DNA from 2 places in the Saccharothrix xinjiangensis genome. Region 2 is predicted to be linked to the other one. Evidence: riboswitches for the same ligand, from Rfam matches in the RefSeq annotation. Region 2 holds a riboswitch; the other holds the start of a gene.

Region 1 (4,967 bases), on a different contig from region 2:
CGCCAGTACTTCGAGCGGGCCGTGCCCGACGAGCTGCTGGAGGCCGGCCGCATGGACGGGTGCAGCTCGATCAGGCTGTACTGGCACGTCGTGCTGCCCGCGGCGCGCCCGGCCGCCGCCGTGCTGGGGCTGTTCACCTTCATGCAGGCGTGGAACGACTTCTTCTGGCCCCTGGTGGTGCTGACGCCGGAGAACCCGACCGTGCAGACCGCGCTGTCCACCTTGGCCAGCGGCTACACCACCGACTACACCCTCGTGCTCACCGCGGCGACCATCGGCACCCTGCCGGTGCTCGCGGTGTTCCTCCTGTTCGGCCGGCAGATCGTCGGCGGCATCATGCAAGGAGCGCTGAAAGGATGACCGACTTCCCCCTGGGTTTCCGCTGGGGTGTGGCCACGTCGTCGTACCAGATCGAGGGCGCGGCCGACGCCGACGGGAGGGGACCGTCCATCTGGGACGCCTTCGCCGCGGTGCCGGGCGCGGTCGCGGGTGGCGACACCGGCGCGGTGGCGTGCGACCACTACCACCGGATGCCCGAGGACGTGGCGCTGCTCGGCGAGCTGGGCGTGGACGCCTACCGGTTCTCCGTGGCGTGGTCGCGGGTGCTGCCGACCGGCGAGGGCCGGGTCGAGCAGCGGGGCCTGGACTTCTACCGGCGGCTGTGCGACGAGCTGCTGGAGCGCGGCATCGAGCCGTTCCTCACCCTGTACCACTGGGACCTGCCGCAGGCGCTGGAGGAGAAGGGCGGCTGGCGGGTGCGGGACACCGCGCTGCGGTTCGTCGACTACGCGCTGGTGGTGCAGCAGGCGCTGGGCGACCGGGTGTCCCGGTGGACCACGTTCAACGAGCCGTACGTGTCCTCGATCGTCGGTTACGGCGAGGGCAGGCACGCGCCGGGAGCCCGCGAGGGCCACGGTTCGCTGGCCGCCGCGCACCACCTGCTGGTGGCGCACGGGCTGGCGGTGCGGGAACTGCGCTCGACCCGCCCGGACCACGAGTTCGGCATCGTGCTCAACCAGTCCCCGTCGGTGCCGGTGACCTCGTCGGCGGCGGACGTGGCGGCGGCGCGCCGGCACGACCTGCTGCTGCGGCGGCAGTTCACCGAACCGCTGTTCGCCACCCGCTACCCGGACGACTACCTGGAGACCTTCGCCGGGGTCACCGACGCCTCGTTCCGGCTCGACGGCGACCTGGGGGTGATCTCCCAGCCGCTGGACTACGTGGGCATCAACTACTACTACCGGCAGCACGTGGCCGACGCGCCGCACCGGGACCCGAACCCGGCCACCCGGACGTCGATCGACATCGGCATCGACACCAGCCGGCTGCCCGACGTGCCGCGCAGCGCGATGGGCTGGCCGGTCGAGCCGTCCGGCCTGGTCGAGACGCTGGTGGGGTTGAAGGACCGGTACCCGGACCTGCCGCCGGTCTACATCACCGAGAACGGCGGCGTGTTCCCGGACCGCCCCGGGTTCGTCGACCAGGAGCGCATCGACTTCGTGCGCGACCACCTCGCCGCGGCGCGCACCGCGCTCGACGCCGGGGTCGACCTGCGCGGCTACTTCGTGTGGTCGTTCCTGGACAACTTCGAGTGGGCGCACGGGTACAAGCCCCGGTTCGGGCTGGTGCACGTGGACTACGAGACGCAGGTCCGCACCCCGCGTGCGAGCTTCCACTGGTACCGGGACATGGTCGCCGAGCAGCGGGCCCGCACGGGCGGCGCGACGGGGTGACCGGCGGGCCGCCGCCGTGCGGGAGGCGTGTCCCGCGCGGCGGTGGCGTTCACGCGAGCCCGGCGTTGGCCTCGGCGGCCCGCGCGGTCTGCTCCAGCAGCAGGGCGATGGTCATCGGGCCGACCCCGCCGGGCACCGGCGTGATCAGGCCGGCGCGCTCGCGGGCGGTGGCGTGCTCGACGTCGCCCACGTTGCCCGGGTTGTAGCCGGCGTCCACCACCACCGCGCCCGGCTTGACCCACTCGCCGCGCACCAGCTCAGGCCGGCCGACCGCGGCGACCACGACGTCGGCCTCGCGCACGACCTCGGCCAGGTCGGCGGTCTTCGAGTGGCAGCACGTGACGGTGGCGTCCCGGGCGAGCAGGAGCAGGGCGACCGGCTTGCCCAGGATCGGGCTGCGCCCGACGACCACGGCCCGCCGCCCGGGCAGCGGCACGTCGTAGGCGTCCAGCAGGCGCAGGATGCCGCCGGGCGTGCAGGAGGCGAAGCCGGGCAGGCCGAAGGCCATGGCGGCGAAGCTCCGCGTGGTCACGCCGTCGACGTCCTTGTGCGGCGCGATGGCCTCGAACGCGGCCCGCTCGTCGACGTGGCCGGGCACGGGGTGCTGGAGCAGGATGCCGTCCACGGCGGGGTCGCCGGACAGCTCGGCGAGGAGGCCGACGAGTTCCGCGGTGGTGGTCGTGGCGGGCAGTTCGACGCTGCGCGACCCGATGCCGACGCGGGCGCAGCGGGAGCGCTTCATCCGGACGTAGGTGTGCGAGGCGGGGTCGTCGCCGACGAGGACCGTCGCCAGCACCGGCGGGCGTCCCACCCGCGCCGTGAAGTCCCGGACCCGCTCCGCCGTTTCGGCCAGCGCCGAGGTGGCGACCGACGTGCCGTCCATGATCAGCGCGCTCATCCGTGCTCCTCACCCATGTGAATGAGGGCACCCAGGCGGGCGATGCCTCCTCGACGCGCACTCCCCGGTGGTGACCCACCCGACGCCAGTCGTGCGAAGCCCAAGCTACCACCGGCCCGCGCCCGGGTCAGCGGACCGCGCCGGCCGTCACCGAGGCCACCACCTCGCGCACGGCCGCCGGGTCCGGCGGGTCGCCCCGGCGGTCGGCGAACAGCAGGTGACCGGTGCCGATCAGGGTGGGCGCGAGCGCGTCGATCGCGGCGTCGGGGGCGACGCGGCCCAGGTCGCGCTCCGCGGCGAGGTAGGCGGCGACCATGTCCACGGCCTCGGTGAGCACCGGGACGCCGGCGGGCCAGGTCCGCCGCAGCCGGTCGCGCAGGTCGTCCCGGAAGGTGACGAGGGCGACGATCGCCACGGCCACCGACCGGAACAGGGCGATCAGCGCCTCCGTCAGGTTGTCGACGACGGTCCCGGCGCCGGCGGAGGCCAGCAGGGCGGTGGCGCGGGCGTCCATCCGGTTGACGCGGTCGAGCACGAAGTCGGCCAGGAAGGCGTCGAAGTCCTCGAAGTGCCGGTGCAGGACGCCCTTGGCGCACCCCGCCTCGGCGGTGACGGCCCTGCTGGTCAGCGCACTGGGACCGGCGCTCAGCAGGATGCGCTCGGCGGCGTCGAACAACTGCTCGCGCACGTCCCGGATGGCCACGCCGGTCGGCACCGCGCCCCCTTCGCCGGTTGACGAGTGGGCGCTTGCCCACTCATAGTGGGCGCATGCCCACTGAGTGGACGTTACCCGAACCGCACCGGATCAGGGACGTGGCCGGCTCGTTCGGCGCGGACCCCGACCGCTACGACCGCGCCCGGCCCCGCTACCCCGACGAGGCGGTGGCCGCGATCGTCGCCGCCGCGCCCGGACCCGACGTGCTCGACGTGGGCATCGGCACCGGCATCGCGGCCAGGCAGTTCGAGGCGGCCGGCAGCCGGGTGCTCGGCGTCGACGTCGACCCGCGGATGGCCGAGTGGGCGCGGCGGCGCGGGCACCGCGTCGAGGTCGCGGCGTTCGAGGACTGGGACCCCGCGGGCCGGCTGTTCGACGCCGTGGTGTCCGCGCAGGCCTGGCACTGGGTCGACCCCGCCGCCGGCGCGGCGCAGGCGGCCCGGGTCCTGCGCCCCGGCGGCAGGCTGGCGGTGCTCTGGAACGCGGCCGAACTGCCGCCGGAGGTGGCGGGGGCGTTCACCGACGTCTACCGGCGGGTGCTGCCGGACTCGCCCCTCGCCGGCCGGTCCGACCTGGCCGGGGGCTACGAGGTGATGTGCGACCGGGCGGCCGACGGGGTGCGGGCCTCGGGCGCGTTCGACGAGCCGGAGCGGTGGCGGTTCGACTGGGAGCGGCCCACCACCCGCGACGAGTTCCTGGACCAGCTGCCCACGACCGGCCTGCACACCCTGCTGCCGGCCGAGGTGCTGGAGCGGGTGCTGGAGGGCGTCGGGGCCGTGATCGACGAGGTCGGCGGCCGCTTCACGACGCGCTACACCACCTTCGTGGTCGTCGCCGCGCGGACCGGCGCCGCGTGAGGGGGTTCGCGGCCGAGGGCATCGGCACGGCGCGGCTGGACCTGGTGCCGCTGCGCGTCGGGCACGCCGACGGGATGGCCGCCGTGCTGGCCGACCCGGCGCTGCACGCCTTCACCGGCGGCGCACCGGCCACCCCGGGAGCCCTGCGGTCGCGCTACGAGCGGTTGGCCGGTGGTTCCGGTGACCCCGGGGTGGCCTGGCTGAACTGGGTGGTCCGGCTGCGGGCGGAGGAGCGCCTGACGGGCACCGTGCAGGCCACGGTCACCGGTCCGCTCGCCGAGGTCGCGTGGGTGGTGGGGACGCCCTGGCAGGGGAGGGGCATCGCGACCGAGGCGGCCCGGGGCCTCGTCGACTGGCTCGGCGGGCGGGGCGTGCGGACCGTCGTCGCCCACGTCCACCCCGACCACCTCGCGTCGGCCGCCGTCGCCGCCGCGGCCGGTCTCGCGCCGACCGGCGAGCGGCAGGACGGCGAGGTCAGGTGGCGGCGGGAGTTCGGGACGTGACCCCCGGGCACGACCGGCGCGCGGACGTGGGCGTCCGGCTCACGGCGCCGGCCACGGGTTCGGCACGCAGGTCCGACCGTCCGCGGCGATCGGCACGCCCTGGTCCGTGCCCACCGTGATCGCCGCCAGGTCGTCGTTGGCCGTGCTGAACGTCTGCTGCATCATCACCGGCGCGAGCGCGCCGTCGGCCGGGCACGTCTCGTGGCCTCGACCGAGGAAGTGCCCGACCTCGTGGTTGACCGCGTAGGTGCGGTAACCGCG
Region 2 (4,967 bases):
TTCTACAACTCCCTGCGCGGCGCGCTCGCCGACTTCGCCGAGGCGGCCCTGGACCTGTCGGTCCGGATGGCCGAGGCCGGCGACGACGAGAGCAAGAAGGCCGCCGGATTGGCCGCCTGGTTCGCCATCGGCGCCGGGCTGCTCAACGCGATCCTGGGCTGGCTGACCAACGACGACGACCTGGTCGTGGAACGGTCCTTCACGTTCGACCGCGCCGCCCTGGCCGAACTCGCCTCCCGACCCAAGGGCGAGTTCGCGCTGCTGTTCGACGGCGGCGGCGGAGGCCGCCACACCCTGTACCTGCACTGCGGTCCCTTCGTCGAACGCGGCGGCCCGCTGCGCACCACGACCCTGGGAGCCTCCGGCGGCTGGGCACCCGGCCCGGCCGTTACCTCGGGCACCACCGCCCACACCCCCGCCCTGGCCGCCTACCGGGGCGGGATCCACTGCCTGGTCCGCGGCCTGGATGCGCACCTGTGGCACAACAGCTTCGACGGCACCCGCTGGACCGCGTTCACCCGACTGCCCATGGCCAGCACCGTCACCCCCGCCCTGGCGGCCCTGGGCGACAGGCTCCACGCCGTGCACCGCTCCAGCCACGCCACCGGCACCCTGTACTGGAACCACTTCGACGGCACCCGGTGGAGCGCCGCCGTGGCCCTGTCCGGCACCACCACCGACCACGCCCCGGCCCTGGTCGTCTTCAACGGCAGGCTCCACTGCCTGGCCGTCGAAGCCGGCAGCGCCCGGGTGACCTGGAGCAGCTTCGACGGCACCCGTTGGAGCGCCTTCACCGGGCTGCCCAACTACGCCGCCGGCACCGCCGCCCCGGCCGCTGCCGCCTTCGGCGGGAAGCTCCACCTCGTCTGCCGCGGCCACGGGGACTCCGGCGTCCTGCGCTGGTCGACCTTCGACGGCACCACCTGGACCCCCTCCGACCCGCTGCCCTCGGGCACCACCGGCCACGCCCCCGCCCTGGCCGTCGCCAACAACAAACTGCACTGCCTGGTCCGCGGCTCCGGCGCCAACCGCACCCTGTACTCGTGCAGCCACGACGGCACCCGATGGAACAACTTCACCCCTCTCGGCGTCACCAGCCCCCTCCCACCCGGCCTCACCACCCTCAACAACACCCTCTACGCCGCCTACATCGCCTGAACCCGACAGGAACGGGCCGCCCGCGCGCCGCGGACGGCCCGTTCCCACCAGATCACGCCACAGGGACCGGGCACGAGAACCCGAGATGATCTTGAGCGACACGTGCCGAAAAGCCGTGGGTTCGCCATGATCAAAGTTCAGTCGCGCTGAACTCACGTGGGACTGCACGGCAAGGTACAAGGCAGGCAGGGGGCGTCTGCATGATGAGTTGGTGGACCACCCGGGTGGCACGGCGATGGGCAGCGGGCGGCCTGCGGCATGCGGTGGGCGACGCGCGGTGGGTGGCGCGTGACGGGCGGCGCGTGACGGGCGCATGGCCTGTCGGACCGTCAACGGGCCTGGCGGTGGTCGCGGGGCGGGACCCGCGAGCCGGGCCGGGAGGGCGCGAGCAGGCCGGCGGCACGCGGCGGGGGCGCCCGGCCCGGGGTCGCGCTCCCCGGGCCGGGCGCTGTTCAGAACGCCTGGTTCGCGAAACCGCGGCGGGCCGCCGCGGACAGGAACGACTGCCACGCCGCGCTGCTGGAGTGCGGGTCGCCGGTCACGCCGAGCCGCGACTTGGCGGTGGTGAACGCGCTCTGCGTCTTCGGACCCCAGATGCCGTCCACGACCAGGCCGGAGCTCATGAAGTTGTTGCACAGCGCCTGGACGAACTTGGTGTCGCTCTCCGACCCGGTCACGCAGCGGACCGGCAGGCCGCCGAAGTCGGAGTGGATGTGGTCCTCGTGGGCGGCGTTGTACCAGCCGTCCAGCGCGAACCGGAACCGCCGCCGGCACACCGCGTCCACCGCCAGGTAGCGGCGGCGGGTGGCCAGGGTGCCGGAGGCGTGCTCGCGGTCCAGCGGCGAGCAGGTCTGGCCGCCGCTCCACCGCACGTGGTCGAGGTCCATGGCGGTGCCCGCGCCGTGCTCGCCGGGCTTGTTCACGTAGAAGCCCGCCGACACCAGGTAGGTGATGCTGCCGTAGGCCGACGACAGGGACCGCAGGTCCCGGATCCACAGCACCAGGGTGTCGTAGAACCCCTGGGTGGCCTGCCAGTTGCGCAGGGTCGTGTTGCCGCGGCCGGACCGCCAGTAGTAGACCGGGGTGCCGTCGATGCGCTGGAAGGTGATCATCGGGCCGCCTCCGCGGTGATCAGGCGGCCACCGGCCAGCCAGGCCGAGCGGTCGCCGACGACGCCCAGCGCCTTCGCGTCCGCGGGCACGGCGGGTTGCCGCTGCCCCGCGTCGAGCACACCGGTCAGCGGGGTGGCCTCGACCAGTTCGTTGCCGACCCAGCGCACGCCGCCGCCGAGCGCGGCCAGGCCGCGCACCGCGACCCCGTCGAGCCGGGGCCGGGCGGTCCAGGAGACGCCGTCGCGCGAGGTGTGCAGGACGGTGCCCGCCTGGTCGACCGCCGCCGCGACCCAGCCGTCGGCGGTGCGGGCCACCGCGGTGGCGGCCAGGCCGTCGGTCCACTCCAGACCGCGCACGGGCACGGTCGCCCAGCCGGACGCGGTGCGGCGGGCCGCGATGCGGACCACGGAGGCCCGTTCGGCCTTGACCACCGAGCCGAGCGCCAGCCCGCCGCCGACGGCGGTGAACTCCGAGCGCAGGCCGTGCAGGCGGCGTGCCTCGTGCCAGGTCGTGCCGTTGGTCGACTCCCAGATCACGGCGGTCGGGTCGTCGTCGCCGAGCGAGCCGACGGCGACCAGTCGGCCGCCGTCGTCGGCCACGTCGACCAGGGCCGCGCTGCCGAGGCCTTCGGTGATGCGCACCGAACCGCGCTCGTCGAGCAACACCCACTGGCCATCGGACCACAGGAGGAGGTAAGGGTTTCCATCGGGGGCGAGCAGGGCGCCCGCGGTCTTGCCCGGCACGGCGGCTGCCGCCGTCGCGTGGGCCGGTGCTGCGGTGACGAGTGCCGCTGTCGCGGCGGCACTCAGCACGAACGTTCGCCGATCGAGCACGTCAGTCCTTTCGGAGCAGGGGGAAGTGCTGACGTGGCACAGGGCCGGTTGGAAGATTTCCAACCCTGAGTATTGGGTTGGGGCGCAGGGAGGGCAATGGTCCGTTCCGCCCAATGCGTCCACGGGACGGCGCGGCGTGAACGCGCGGCGGGGTAGGATCGGCGCGTTCGCGACTGGCGTGACGAGGGTGGGATCGACCACCGGGGAGCGTGAGGCCGGAACGCACCGCGCGCCTGGGTGCCACGGCAGCGCCCCCGCGCGCGTGGAGGACGTCGTGCACGACCCCGCCATCCCGTCCCTGACCGGCGCCGACCCCGAGGTCGCCCGGCTGCTCCAGGCCGAGGCCCGCCGCCAGTTCGAGAAGGTCCGGCTCATCGCCTCGGAGAACTACGTGTCCACCGCGGTGCTGGAGGCCACCGGCTCGGTGCTGACCAACAAGTACTCGGAGGGCTACGCGGGCCGCCGGTACTACGAGGGCCAGCAGGTCGTCGACCCGGTGGAGGAGCTGGCCGTCGCGCGGGCCAGGACCCTGTTCGGCGTCGACCACGCCAACGTCCAGCCCTACTCCGGCTCACCGGCCAACCTCGCCGTGTACCTGGCGTTCCTGGAGCCCGGCGACACCGTCATGGGCATGGCCCTGCCCGCGGGCGGCCACCTCACCCACGGCTGGGGCGTGTCGGCCACCGGCAAGTGGTTCCGCAGCGCCCAGTACGGGGTGCGGAAGGAGACCGGCGTGGTGGACCTCGACGAGGTCCGCGACCTGGCCCGCGCCGAGCGCCCGAAGGTGATCTTCTGCGGCGGCACGGCCATCCCGCGCACCATCGACTTCCCGGGCTTCGCCGAGATCGCCCGCGAGGTCGGCGCGGTGCTGGTGGCCGACATCGCGCACATCGCGGGCCTGGTCGCGGGCGGCGCGCACCCGTCGCCGGTCGGGCACGCCCAGGTGATCACCACGACCACGCACAAGACCCTGCGCGGCCCGCGCGGCGCCATGGTCCTCAGCGACGCCGGGCACGCCAAGGCCGTGGACAAGGCCGTGTTCCCGGGGTTGCAGGGCGGACCGCACAACCACACCACGGCGGCGATCGCGGTGGCGCTGGGCGAAGCGCTGGACCCGGGCTTCGGCCTGTACGCGCACGCGGTCGTGCAGAACGCCCGCGCCCTGGCCGCCGCCCTGCTCGACCGCGGCTTCGAGCTGGTGTCCGGCGGCACGGACAACCACCTGGTCCTGCTCGACCTGACCACCAAGGGCATCGGCGGCAAGCCCGCGGCCAAGGCCCTGGACCGGGCCGGGATCGAGGCCAACTACAACACCGTGCCGTTCGACCCGCGCAAGCCGTTCGACCCGTCCGGCGTGCGCCTCGGCACGGCCGCCGTCACCACGCGCGGCCTGACCGCGGAGCAGATGCCGCGGGTCGCGGAGTGGATCGACCGCGCCGTGGCCGCGGCGGGCGACGAGCGGGAGCTGGACCGCATCGCCGGCGAGGTGGCCGAGCTGATGTCGGGCTACCCGATGCCGGGCTGGGCCTGAGGTCGTCGGCCGCGCCCGCCCGGTCGCTCGCCGGGCGGGCGCGGCGGTGCCCGAGGTGCGGGGCGAGCCGTCAGGACCGCGCGCGCCCGACGTGGTTGGCGTGCTTGCGCGCGGCGAACCCGTGCGCCTCGGCGAGCAGGGGCCGCAGGGTCTCGAACGTCGCCTCGCTCGGCGTCACCACGCAGACCCAGTGCTGGGAGGCGTAGACCGGGTGCGGCACCAGGCGGTCGCGCTCGGCGTGGTCGTACCCGGTGTCCAGGACGTGGTCCGCGTCGCGCCGCGTGGGCGGTGCGCCGAACAGCGACGTGTAGGTGGCCTTGGTGAGGCCGATGT

Evidence for each region. A riboswitch is a leader RNA that binds a small molecule or an ion and turns the genes downstream of it on or off. The one in region 2 is predicted to bind ZMP and ZTP.
Region 1: it holds a riboswitch for ZMP and ZTP, as region 2 does, so the genes downstream of both, ABD223_RS22780 (bifunctional 5,10-methylenetetrahydrofolate dehydrogenase/5,10-methenyltetrahydrofolate cyclohydrolase) here and ABD223_RS34180 (serine hydroxymethyltransferase) in region 2, are expected to answer to the same signal.

What each region holds. Positions count from the first base shown of each region.
Region 1 covers NZ_BAAAKE010000011.1:85,404-90,370, forward strand. The annotation lists gene ABD223_RS22770 (carbohydrate ABC transporter permease) at 1-360, shown strand, start outside; gene ABD223_RS22775 (GH1 family beta-glucosidase) at 357-1,733, shown strand; gene ABD223_RS22780 (bifunctional 5,10-methylenetetrahydrofolate dehydrogenase/5,10-methenyltetrahydrofolate cyclohydrolase) at 1,783-2,631, opposite strand; ZMP/ZTP riboswitch at 2,654-2,734, opposite strand; gene ABD223_RS22785 (TetR/AcrR family transcriptional regulator) at 2,759-3,346, opposite strand; gene ABD223_RS22790 (class I SAM-dependent methyltransferase) at 3,400-4,203, shown strand; gene ABD223_RS22795 (GNAT family N-acetyltransferase) at 4,200-4,706, shown strand; gene ABD223_RS22800 (DUF3152 domain-containing protein) at 4,746-4,967, opposite strand, start outside.
Region 2 covers NZ_BAAAKE010000025.1:103,965-108,931, reverse strand. The annotation lists gene ABD223_RS34195 (DUF8189 domain-containing protein) at 1-1,158, shown strand, start outside; gene ABD223_RS34190 (extensin family protein) at 1,611-2,270, opposite strand; gene ABD223_RS34185 (hypothetical protein) at 2,267-3,103, opposite strand; ZMP/ZTP riboswitch at 3,263-3,349, shown strand; gene ABD223_RS34180 (serine hydroxymethyltransferase) at 3,378-4,634, shown strand; gene ABD223_RS34175 (DUF6194 family protein) at 4,705-4,967, opposite strand, start outside.